One region of the Shewanella sp. SR1 genome, then DNA from elsewhere that is predicted to be linked to it. Evidence: predicted binding sites of a transcription regulator. Region 1 holds the regulator's gene; the other holds the start of a gene.
What was found. The regulator LexA, encoded in region 1, represses DNA repair genes until DNA is damaged. The targets are predictions, from matches to a motif close to TACTGTATNNNNATACAGTA.
Positions count from the first base shown of each region.

Region 1 (5,495 bases):
CAAGCATTACGCTCATAGGTAATCACAGCGGCAATTTCTTGTGCGCTCAATTGCTTGCCAAAGGCTTGCATAGCCGTACCCGTTTTACCGTTGAGTACGATTTCAAGGTGGCCGCTGAGCGGTCCCGTTGCTATCGGACTGCCTTTGAGGTGTGGGAATACGCCTTGTAAACCCTCGCCATTGGGCTGGTGGCAGGCTGCGCAGTGCCCGAGGTAAACTTGCTCACCTTGAGTCATCAGATCATCTTTGCTAAGGGTCTGTGATAAAGCGGCTTGAGCGGCTTCTGCCGCCGCGCCTGCGGCTTGTTTCTGCTCCGTCACCCAAGCTTCAAACTCGGCTTCGGGTATGGCTTGCACTACGATCGGCATAAAACCATGGTCTTTACCGCAAAGTTCGGCGCATTGACCACGGTAAATACCGGGTTTGTCGATGCGAGTCCAAGCCTCATTGATAAATCCTGGGTTGGCATCTTTCTTCACGGCAAAAGCAGGTACCCACCATGAATGGATGACATCTTCAGAGGTCATCAAAAAGCGGATTTTGCGATTTATCGGCAGAACGAGCGGCTTATCGACTTCCAATAGGTAGTTTTCGCCTTTGGTTTCGGTACCGTCGATTTGTGCTCTAGGGGTTGCGAGTATGCTGTAAAAATCAATGTCTTGATCGAAATAGCTGTAATGCCATTTCCATTGGGAACCCGTGACTTTAACGGTCAGATCGGCGTCGCTGGGATCTTCCATCGCAATTAAGGTTTTTGTCGCAGGAATCGCCATTAAGATCAAAATGATAAATGGCAGAATCGTCCAAGCGATTTCAACTTTAGTGCTTTCGTGAAAGTGGGACGCGACAGCGCCTTTGGATTTTCTGTGGTTGATCATGGCGTAAATCATCACGCCAAAGACCACAAGGCCAATGGCGCAGCAGATATACAAGATGGTCATGTGCAAGTGATAAACCTTGCCACTGATCTCGGTTACGCCAGGGGTCATGTTGAACCGCATGTCCGCGGCGGCCAACGGTGGTGCGAATAACACCACGAGTAAACAATACAACAATTGCTTCACAAGACTTCTCCTCTGCCAATTGCGAATAGCAACTACAAAGAAGAGCAACACAGTAAGTCTCAACTCTATGCAAACTCTTCAGTTCCCAAAAAAGCTTTTTTGACTTCAACGTGCGTTGGCGGCTGTTACTTTTAATTAAGTATTATTACTGCTGGTATTAGCCACGCTGGCACATACGACTGAAATAAATCTGTTCTCTATTTTTAGTGGCATTTTGAACTCGATTACGGCTCGATTTATTTGCCACGGGCGGCGATATATCATCGCCGACTAAACCAACCATACTTGCTGTTTAAATATTGATCAAGATCACTTATTTATCTAATTGTCTGAAAAATTGCCAAAAAAAAGCCTCACATTCATAGGCGAGGCGGCTTTCAAGGTAAAAAATTAAATGAATATTTAATGTACAGCGCTAAAAAAAGATTGTTGGCCGAAGAGGCTACCTTGCTCAATGCGTACGTCGCCATGTAAGTGACTGTTTACGTCTTCTAGCACTATGCCCATGGCGCGGGCACTTTTAGCGACAATTTGCAGGCGACGATTATCGCGTGCATCTAATGATTGGGTCCAAGTAATAACCGCACTGGACGTACCACTTGTTAAGGCTTTTTCCATCGCCCACAGGGTTTCCACTTCATCTTTCGCGTGCACCAGTAAGACTCTGTCCATACGCACCCCAGCGTTGGCGAGCATTTGTTTGTAACCAATACTCGGCGGGTTGATGAGCACTAACCAACGGCCCTGTTGGCTTAACTGGGCGAGTTGCGCGCTCAGATGGATTAATTCTTGGCGACCTTGAGTCTTAGTTGGCATGCAGGCGATAGGTGCATGGTGCCAGTCATAGTCGGCATCACGGACTTCATCGAGCCACAAGCCCGGATGGCGGGGTGCATTGCCAAGTAGTTTGTTCATAGCCAATCTCCATTACGGATCACACCGACGGCGAGTCCTTCAATTGTTAAACTTTGATAGCCTAAATCCACTTTAATCGGGGAATAGTCTTCATTTTCGGCGTGTAGATAGACCACATTACCTTTTTTTTCGAAACGTTTAACAGTGACATCGTCGTCGACTCTAGCGACAACCACTTGACCATTTCTAGCTTGTTGTATTTTATGAACTGCCAGCAAATCTCCTTCGAGAATGCCGATATTCTTCATGCTGTCGCCTTTAACCCGCAGTAAAAAATCGGCGGCGGGATGGAACATGCTTGGGTCGACTTGGTAGTACTGTTCAACATGTTCTTGGGCGAGAATAGGTTCGCCAGCGGCTACTTGACCGATAAGCGGTAAACCTGTTTCAGTTACTTCTTCGACTTCCGCAGTCAGACGAATGCCCCGCGATGTGCCTGGCATGATCTCAATGCAGCCCTTTTTCGCCAACGCTTTAAGATGCTCTTCAGCCGCATTGGCGCTCTTAAAACCTAAACGGGTCGCAATTTCTGCCCGAGTGGGTGGCATGCCAGTATCGGCAATATTTCGTTTAATTAGCTCTAAAATTTCAGCTTGGCGTGGCGTCAAAGGTCTCATGGTGTTTCCTGTTTTTCTATACAGTTACTGTTAGTATATACAGTATTATTTGCAGCGCAAGTATTAACCACTTTTTAGCTATGTTGGAGAGAATTAGCGAATATTACCCATAGTCTGGTATTCTACCGGGCTAGTAAACGTACTTAATTGCATAAGAATAATGCCTAAACACGACTCTCTTTGGTTGAAATCATTACGCTGGATCCAAAAACACTTAGTGCACACTATTGTTGTGCCTCAGGATCCCTTTGCCGATCTGAATCTGGATGCCTCCAGACCCCTTGCTTATGTGATGAAAACGGAATCGCTGAGTGACATCGCTGCCCTGAGCGAAATTACGGCTAAGTTAGGACTGCCGAGCCCCTATGAGCCTTTAGTGGCGAATGGTGTGATTGCGCCTCGGGTTGTCTGTCTTCAAGGGCGTAAGCCGCTGTTTGGTGAGCGTGCGGGTAACGAGCCTTTCCTCGAATGCTTTATGCGTTTGTTGGCCGTGCATAAGGAGCGCCCTGAATTAGACATTCAATTGGTGCCCGTGAGCCTGTATTGGGGCCGCACGCCAGGGAAAGAAGACGACACTATGAAGGCGGCCGTGTTTGAGCGGGAAAACCCGACTTGGCTGCGCAAATGCTTGATGATTCTATTCTTAGGTCGACATAACTTCGTGCAGTTTTCAAATGCGGTATCTCTGCGATACATGGCCGACGAACACGGCACTGACATGGGGATCGCTCATAAGTTAGCGCGGGTCGCGCGGGTGCATTTCCGTCGTCAACGTAAGGTGATGACAGGGCCTGTGTTGCCAAATCGCCAAGCACTATTTCATTCGTTGCTCAAATCCGAGTCGCTGCGTAAAGCGATTCAAGAAGAAGCGGCCAACAAAAAGATTTCTGAGACCCAAGCGCGCGAGACGGCTATTGAGTATCTCGATGAAATCGCTGCAGATTACTCAGATAGCTTAGTGCGTATTGCTGAGCGTTTCTTAACTTGGTTGTGGAACAAGCTTTACAGCGGGATCAACATCAAAGGTGCCGAGCAAGTTCGCCAGTTGCACCATGATGGCCACGAGATTGTCTATGTGCCTTGCCATCGGAGCCACATGGATTACCTGCTGTTATCGTATATTTTGTATTATCAAGGCATGGTTCCGCCGCACATTGCTGCTGGTATTAACCTCAACTTCTGGCCCGCGGGACCTATGTTCCGTCGCGGTGGTGCCTTCTTTATCCGCCGTAGTTTTAATGGCAATAAGCTGTACACCGCAGTATTCCGTGAATATTTAGACCAACTGTTTGCTAAAGGTTATTCGGTGGAATATTTCTCTGAAGGCGGCCGCTCACGTACCGGTCGTCTATTGGCGCCAAAAACGGGCATGATCGCCATGACGATGAACAGCGTGCTGCGCGGTATCGAGCGTCCGGTAACATTGGTGCCTGTGTATTTAGGCTATGACCATGTGATGGAAGTGGCGACGTACCATAAAGAGTTAAGTGGTAAGAAAAAGAAAAAAGAATCTGTGTGGCAGGTGTTTGGTGCGATTCGCAAACTTGGTAATTTCGGCCAAGGTTATGTGAACTTTGGCGAGCCGATTACTCTGCAAAACTTCTTAAATGAGCGCGCGCCAAACTGGCGTACTGAGTTGGCCGATGATCCTGAGCAAAAACCAAGCTGGTTAACGCCAGCGGTAAACGTGCTGGCGAATCGAGTGATGACGAATATTAACGATGCGGCGGCGGCGAGTTCGGTGACCTTGACGAGTTTAGTGTTGCTGGCCACAGATCAAAATGCCTTAGAGCGCAGTCTGTTGGAGCGTCAGCTTGATCTGTATCTGACCCTACTCAAAAAAGTGCCTTACACTACTTATACTTCGGTTGCCGAAGGTGATGGTAAGCATTTAGTGCAGCAAGGTTTAGAGCTGAATAAGTTTGTTGTTTGTGCCGATCCTTTAGGTGAAATTGTGTCTATCGAGGCGAGTCAGGCTGTGTCCATGACTTACTATCGTAACAATATCATTCACTTATTTATCGTACCGTCATTAATTGCGAGCTGCTTAACGCATAATGAGCAGATCCCGCGTCAGCAAGTTGTGTCAATCGTTGCCGATTTTTATCCACTGCTGAAAGCCGAACTCTTCATGGGCATTAAGGATGTACCTGCCTATGTCAATCAAGTGCTGGATTTCTTCATTGAACAAGGGTTAGTGGTTGAGACTGATACCTTAACCGTCGTGCCTGAACACACTAGCCAACTATTATTGTTAGCCAGTTCAGTGAGCGAGACTCTGCAACGCTATGCCATTATCTTCAATCTGTTAGCGAACAGACCTAAGATGGAGCGCTCAGAACTTGAGTCTGAGAGTCATCTACTCGCCCAGCGTTTAGGCGCTTTGCATGGCATTACCGCGCCTGAGTTCTACGATAAGAAACTTTACGGCACCTTGAGCGTTAAGCTCAAAGAATTGGGATATCTGGCGGATAACCAAGATAAGTCCAATATCAATCGCATACGAGATCAAGCCAATAGCTTATTACGTCCGTCAGTGAAACAAACGATAGTGGCGAGTGTCACCGCGGAGCATACAGTTTAATGGCAAATCATATGAATGCGGCTAAGCATAAGCCCGCAGGTAGGTCCTTGCTCGGTGGCGCCATGATTATTGCCGGTACGACCGTAGGTGCTGGGATGTTTTCTCTGCCCGTGGTCGGTGCAGGTATGTGGTTTGGCTATTCGATTTTAATGTTATTGGGCATTTGGTTTTGCATGTTGATGTCGGGCTTATTGCTACTCGAAACCAATTTGCATTTCGAACCCGGTGCCAGCTTCGATACTTTAAGCAAGCAAACCTTAGGGCAGTTTTGGCGGATAGTGAACGGCGTTTCTATCGCGTTCGTGCTGTATATTT
Region 1 covers NZ_JAJAEF010000014.1:12,702-18,196, reverse strand. The annotation lists gene coxB (cytochrome c oxidase subunit II) at 1-1,064, opposite strand, end outside; gene KV201_RS13870 (cell division inhibitor SulA) at 1,467-1,979, opposite strand; gene lexA (transcriptional repressor LexA) at 1,976-2,596, opposite strand; gene plsB (glycerol-3-phosphate 1-O-acyltransferase PlsB) at 2,757-5,180, shown strand; gene mtr (tryptophan permease) at 5,180-5,495, shown strand, end outside.

Region 2 (5,495 bases), on a different contig from region 1:
CAATATAGATATTGCGAGTGTGGGCGTGGGTTTCGCAGTTCACTTGATGGGGCAAATTACAGGGGATCCACACCGCATGGGTTGAAGGTACCACCCAGACGGCATTTTCACTGCGGACACGTAACAAGCCTTTGGCGGCCCAAAGTAGCTGCCCCCGCGGATGTGAATGAGGCTCAATGCCCGCTTCCGCCGCCATATTGCGAGTATGGGTCAGTACAGGTCGATTGGCATCTGTGATAAACGCCACGTCACTGGGCGTTAACAATGTCGCTTTAGGAACAGGTTTTGACATATTACCCTCTTAAAACGCCAGACCAAGTCAGTTATCTTAGTTGGCATCTTTTACGTATTCAACCCAATAGGTCGGTAAACATGAAACGTTTTATTGGCGTTAAACCGCTAGCGTTTTTCAGTGCACTGTTGATCGCTACTTTACTTGCACTTTTTCCGCGGAGTCAGCATCCCGCGGTGTTTTCCTACAGCGCTGGCGTAGTATTAGTGACCTTGATGTTTTGGAGCACAGGTTTTTTCCCGCCCTTTATGGCGGGGTTAATATTTTTTACCCTTGCCACCATTTTCAAACTCATTGAGCCGAGTGTACTTTTTTCAGGATTCGGCTCGACTGCGGTGTGGTTAATCATTTCAGGGTTTGTGATTGGCAGTGCCATCACTCAGTCTGGTTTAAGTCGCAGAATGGCCAGTTTGATTGCCCCCATACTGACCTCAAGTTATCCACGCTTGATTGCGGGTTTGGTCTTTAGTGCCGTGCTGCTTGGCTTTGTGATGCCCTCATCCGTTGGCCGTGCGGTGGTCATGGTGCCAATTGGTATGGCGTTAGCTGAGCAAGTCGGTTTTGCTCGTGGTAGTCATGGGCGGATAGGCATTGCGACCGCCTTGGCACTGGCGTGTAACATGCCCAGTTTTGCCGTGTTGCCCGCGAATATTCCCAATATGATATTGGCGGGTTCCAGCGAGAATCTATTCAATATCCACTTTGGTTATACCGAGTATCTCTTACTGCATTTTCCGATCCTTGGTTTGCTCAAATCAATATTGATTGTGGTGCTAGTCGTCTTCCTATTTCCTGCAAAAATAGATGAAAATCGGCCTGAACGCATTATTGAAACAGAAGCTTATAACCTTGGTATGCAAAAGAAAGTCACAGTATTACTTGCGATAACGTTGCTGTTTTGGGTGACAGACTCACTGCATGGGATCAATCCGGCATGGGTTGGACTGACCACAGCTATCTTGTTATTGCTCCCCAAATGGGGAGTGCTTGAGCCTAAGAGTTTTAATAGTTCGGTGGATTTTGCGACCGTCATTTTTGTCGCAGCGGCCTTAGGTCTGGGAGCATTGGTCAATCAATCTGGACTTGGCACTGCGCTAGGCCAATTGTTCAGTGAATGGCTACCATTGCAGCAAGGGGCATGGTTCCTGAATTTCATGTCGTTGTCGCTGATGGGGACGCTGACGGGATTAGTGGCAACGGTTCCAGGTGTGCCGACAGTGTTGTCCCCCATGGCGGCAGATTTTGCCAATGCAACTGGCTTCTCCACCCCAGCGGTATTAATGACGCAGGTGATCGGTTTCTCAACCGTGATTTTTCCTTATCAGGTTGCCCCGTTGATTTTGGCGATGCAATTATCCCAAGAGCCCTTAAGCAAACTACTTAACATCACCTTACCGCTGGCGGCAATCACTCTAATTGCACTTATCCCACTGGATTATCTATGGTGGCTATGGCTCGGTTGGATTAACTAAATTGCGTTAACTAAAGTGGGCTAACTAAAATGCGTTAACTAAATTAAATTGACGAAACACTCACCCTTGGCGGTATTCATGCCGCCAAGGGTACTTTAGAGCAGGCATCATCAATTGCCCAGCACCTCGACACTCATCGCTCGACAGCGCATACGATCAGCACACAGCTTAAAACAAGTTCGACTTTGCGTTTGGGTCGATAACACAACTGTCCCCACATAAATTATTTCGATAAGTTTCATTGTTAGACTATACTGTTCATACGTACAGTATATTGTGATTTATTATGATGATCCTAGGCCGCTTCGCCAAACATACCCAATATCGGCTCTCGCTATTTAGCTCCTTGATTGCCGCAGGATTTCCGTCACCAGCCCAAGACTATGTAGAACAAACATTAGATCTCAATGAGTTATGCATCAAGCACCCCGCCGCCACGTTTTTTGTCAAAGTCCAAGGGGATTCGATGATCGACGCGGGGATTTTCTCCGGTGATATTTTGGTGGTGGATCGCTCATTACAGCCGGCCCACGGGGATACCGTTGTCGCAGCGGTGAACGGTGAGTTTACCGTAAAGCAATTACAACTGCGCCCTGTGGTGCAATTGCTGCCACGTAATGCCTTATTCTCCCCGATTGCCATCAATGATGAGTCTGAGTTAAACATCTTTGGGGTGGTGACCAACGTGGTGAAAAAGCTCAAATGACGCCCTCACTATTCGCCCTCGTCGATTGCAATAATTTTTATGCATCCTGTGAGCGGATGTTTAGGCCAGATTTAGCTGGCAGGCCGATTGTAGTGTTATCCAATAACGATGGCTGCGTCGTCGCCCGCTCGGCAGAGGCAAAACAACTTGGCATCAAGATGGCGGTGCCTGTGTATCAAATCGCAAACCAACTCCGCCAGCATCACGTCGCGGTATTCTCCTCCAACTATGCACTCTATGCCGACATATCAAATAGAGTCATGACCACCTTAGAGCAAATGGTACCGAAAGTAGAAGTGTATAGTATTGATGAAGCGTTTTTAGACCTTTCTCGTCTCGATAAATGCATTGATATTCATCAGCTTGCCTTAGATATTTATCAACGGATACCGCAGTGGATTGGGATCAGTGTTTGCGTCGGCATTGGACCGACAAAAACCCTCGCTAAACTGGCAAACCATGCCGCGAAACGTTATCCCGCGACGCGGGGCGTGGTTGACTTGCGCGACCGTGAACGCCAACGACGGCTGATGGCGCTTATCCCTGTCGACGAAGTCTGGGGAATAGGCCGTAGGCTTACAAAACGCTTGAACATCATGGGTATAAATACCGCGTTGCAATTGGCGGATGCGCATCCAAAGCTTATCCGCGACACCTTTTCTGTCACCGTTGAGCGCACGGTACGCGAACTTAACGGCATTGCCTGTGATGACATACAAGAGGTCGCCGCCACTAAGCAACAAATTATCAGCTCCCGATCCTTTGGCAGCCGTATTGATAATTTAGAAGCGATGCAACAGGCAATCAATGAATACACTTTTAGAGCCTGTGAAAAACTGCGCTCCGAGCGCCAGTACGCTAAAGCGATGTCAGTATTTGTGCGTACTAGCCCTTTTAGCGATGCAACTCCCCAGTACAGCAAATCACTGTCGGGCAGTTTAGTTCGCCCCAGCAATGATACGCGGGATTTTGTCACCCTTGGCCAAAGCCTACTGCAACGCATTTGGCGTGAAGGTCATGCCTATGCAAAGGCCGGTGTCATGTTAGGGGATTTTTTTGGTACAGGCGTGTTTCAGCTCGGATTATTCGATGACGTCACGCCTAGGCCTAAAAGCAAGGAGTTGATGCAATTACTCGATAAAGTGAACCACAGCGGTCATGGAAAAATATGGTTTGCAGGGCAAGGTATTGACCCGACTTGGGGAATGAAGCGTGAGCACCTTTCTCCTCGTTACACCACCCAATGGGCACAATTGCCCATAGTGAAATAATCAACAAATCCAATGGCTAAATGACCGCCTGCGAATTACAGACCCCACCTAACGCTAAAATCCATATAACACTAAAACCCATCTAGATCTAAAAAACATATACCGCTAAGCCCCGTTGGGTGTTAACGCTAAAGTGGCATTAACACCCATCAAGCTTTGGCTCATTCCGCCTTAACACTCTTCATCGCTGAGATCTTCAAAGTACCAGTAGCCTAGATTCACCCACTCGGTAAGTTGCGTGAGCAAATCAGCATGGGCTAACCAAGGGGCTAAGGCGGCTTTATCTAACTGATTGCTATCACATAGTAATGGGATCACTGCGGCCAATTCGGCTGAAAGCTGATACTTATCACCATTAATATAGACAACGCCCTGTGCCACATTAATATCAAAATACAAACAGCGCAGCCCGCCGAGGCGAATAAGCGGCTGCTCATCGAGCCAAGCGAGCACTTCGTCTTGCGTGATGTCCAATGGCTCATCGGGTAAATCTAAGGCGCATTTTGACTGAGTTAAATAGCGGCCCGAAAACTCGCTCACCAGTTCATCGGTCAGCATATTGGTCAGTTGGGTGCGTAACCGCGCTAAATCGCCATTATCGACACAACCACTGCGGGTGGTCAGCTCGCGGTCTGGATCTGAAATCTGCTGTGCGCCTAAATCCTGTTCAGACAAATGATCGGCCAAAGCACTTATCATATCTTTGGCAGAGGCGGTGCGATAACCCACAGAGAAACTCAAAGACTGCTCTAAGGTTATGCCGTCATGGGGGAATCCAGGGGGAATATAAAGGATGTCGCCAGGCAACAACTCAGTATCGATAATCGGGTCAAAGGCTTCGGTGTGCAGCAAAGCGGGATGGGCGGCAAACTCTTTGTGCGGCCCCAGATCGCCCACACGCCAACGGCGACGTCCGGAGCCTTGGCAAATAAACACATCATACAGATCGATATGCGGCCCCACGCCACCGCCAGGCGTCGCAAAACTCACCATCACATCATCTAAACGCCAGCGCGGAATAAAATCGAAGCATTGGATCAAGGCTTCCGCATCGGGCACCCAGTTATTCAAAGCTTGGACGATCAGAGTCCAATCCCGTTCACCGAGATGATCGTAGGAATCAAAGGGACCAAATTCCGCCTGCCATTGGCCAGCTTGTTGGTACACCCGCCGAGATTCCACCAGCTCATCCATGGCTAAGCCAGCTAATTCTTCGGGCGAAACTAAATCTTGAAAATGCTTGAATCCTTGGCGGATCACCAAGGGTTTTTTCTGCCAATACTCTGCTAGAAATTGCGCGGGCGTTAAGCCGTTAATATCGAGTTGCATGGGTTGCTCACAAACCAAACTGTTATTCATAGCAGCAAATGCTAACAGGAAGCGAAACCAAGAAAGCTCGACCGGATCAACAAAGCATTAAGTCTTTTGTCAGCATCAATGTGATAGTGAATTTACTAACGTATTGAATTACAATCGGCTTATCAAAAAGCATTTCGCCACAAACAGCGCTAATGCTGACACATCATTTATTGAGTCCATGTAAGATCTATGCCTACATCAGCTGCTAACACTTTGGTCGTGCTCGACTTTGAAACCACGGGGCTGTCGCCCAATCAAGGGGATCGCGCGATTGAAATCGGGGCTGTGCTGATTGAAGACGGCGTGATCACCCAAAGATTTTCTGAGTTAATGAACCCAGGATTTAGAATAAGTCGCTTTATTGAAGACTACACTGGGATCAGCAATCAAATGCT
Region 2 covers NZ_JAJAEF010000025.1:12,866-18,360, reverse strand. The annotation lists gene KV201_RS18380 (helix-turn-helix domain-containing protein) at 1-292, opposite strand, end outside; gene KV201_RS18375 (SLC13 family permease) at 373-1,764, shown strand; gene umuD (translesion error-prone DNA polymerase V autoproteolytic subunit) at 2,054-2,470, shown strand; gene umuC (translesion error-prone DNA polymerase V subunit UmuC) at 2,467-3,741, shown strand; gene KV201_RS18360 (cupin domain-containing protein) at 3,913-5,070, opposite strand; gene KV201_RS18355 (PolC-type DNA polymerase III) at 5,290-5,495, shown strand, end outside.
Region 2: a site for LexA is predicted at 2,017-2,036, ahead of umuD (translesion error-prone DNA polymerase V autoproteolytic subunit). Genes of this name have one in related genera too.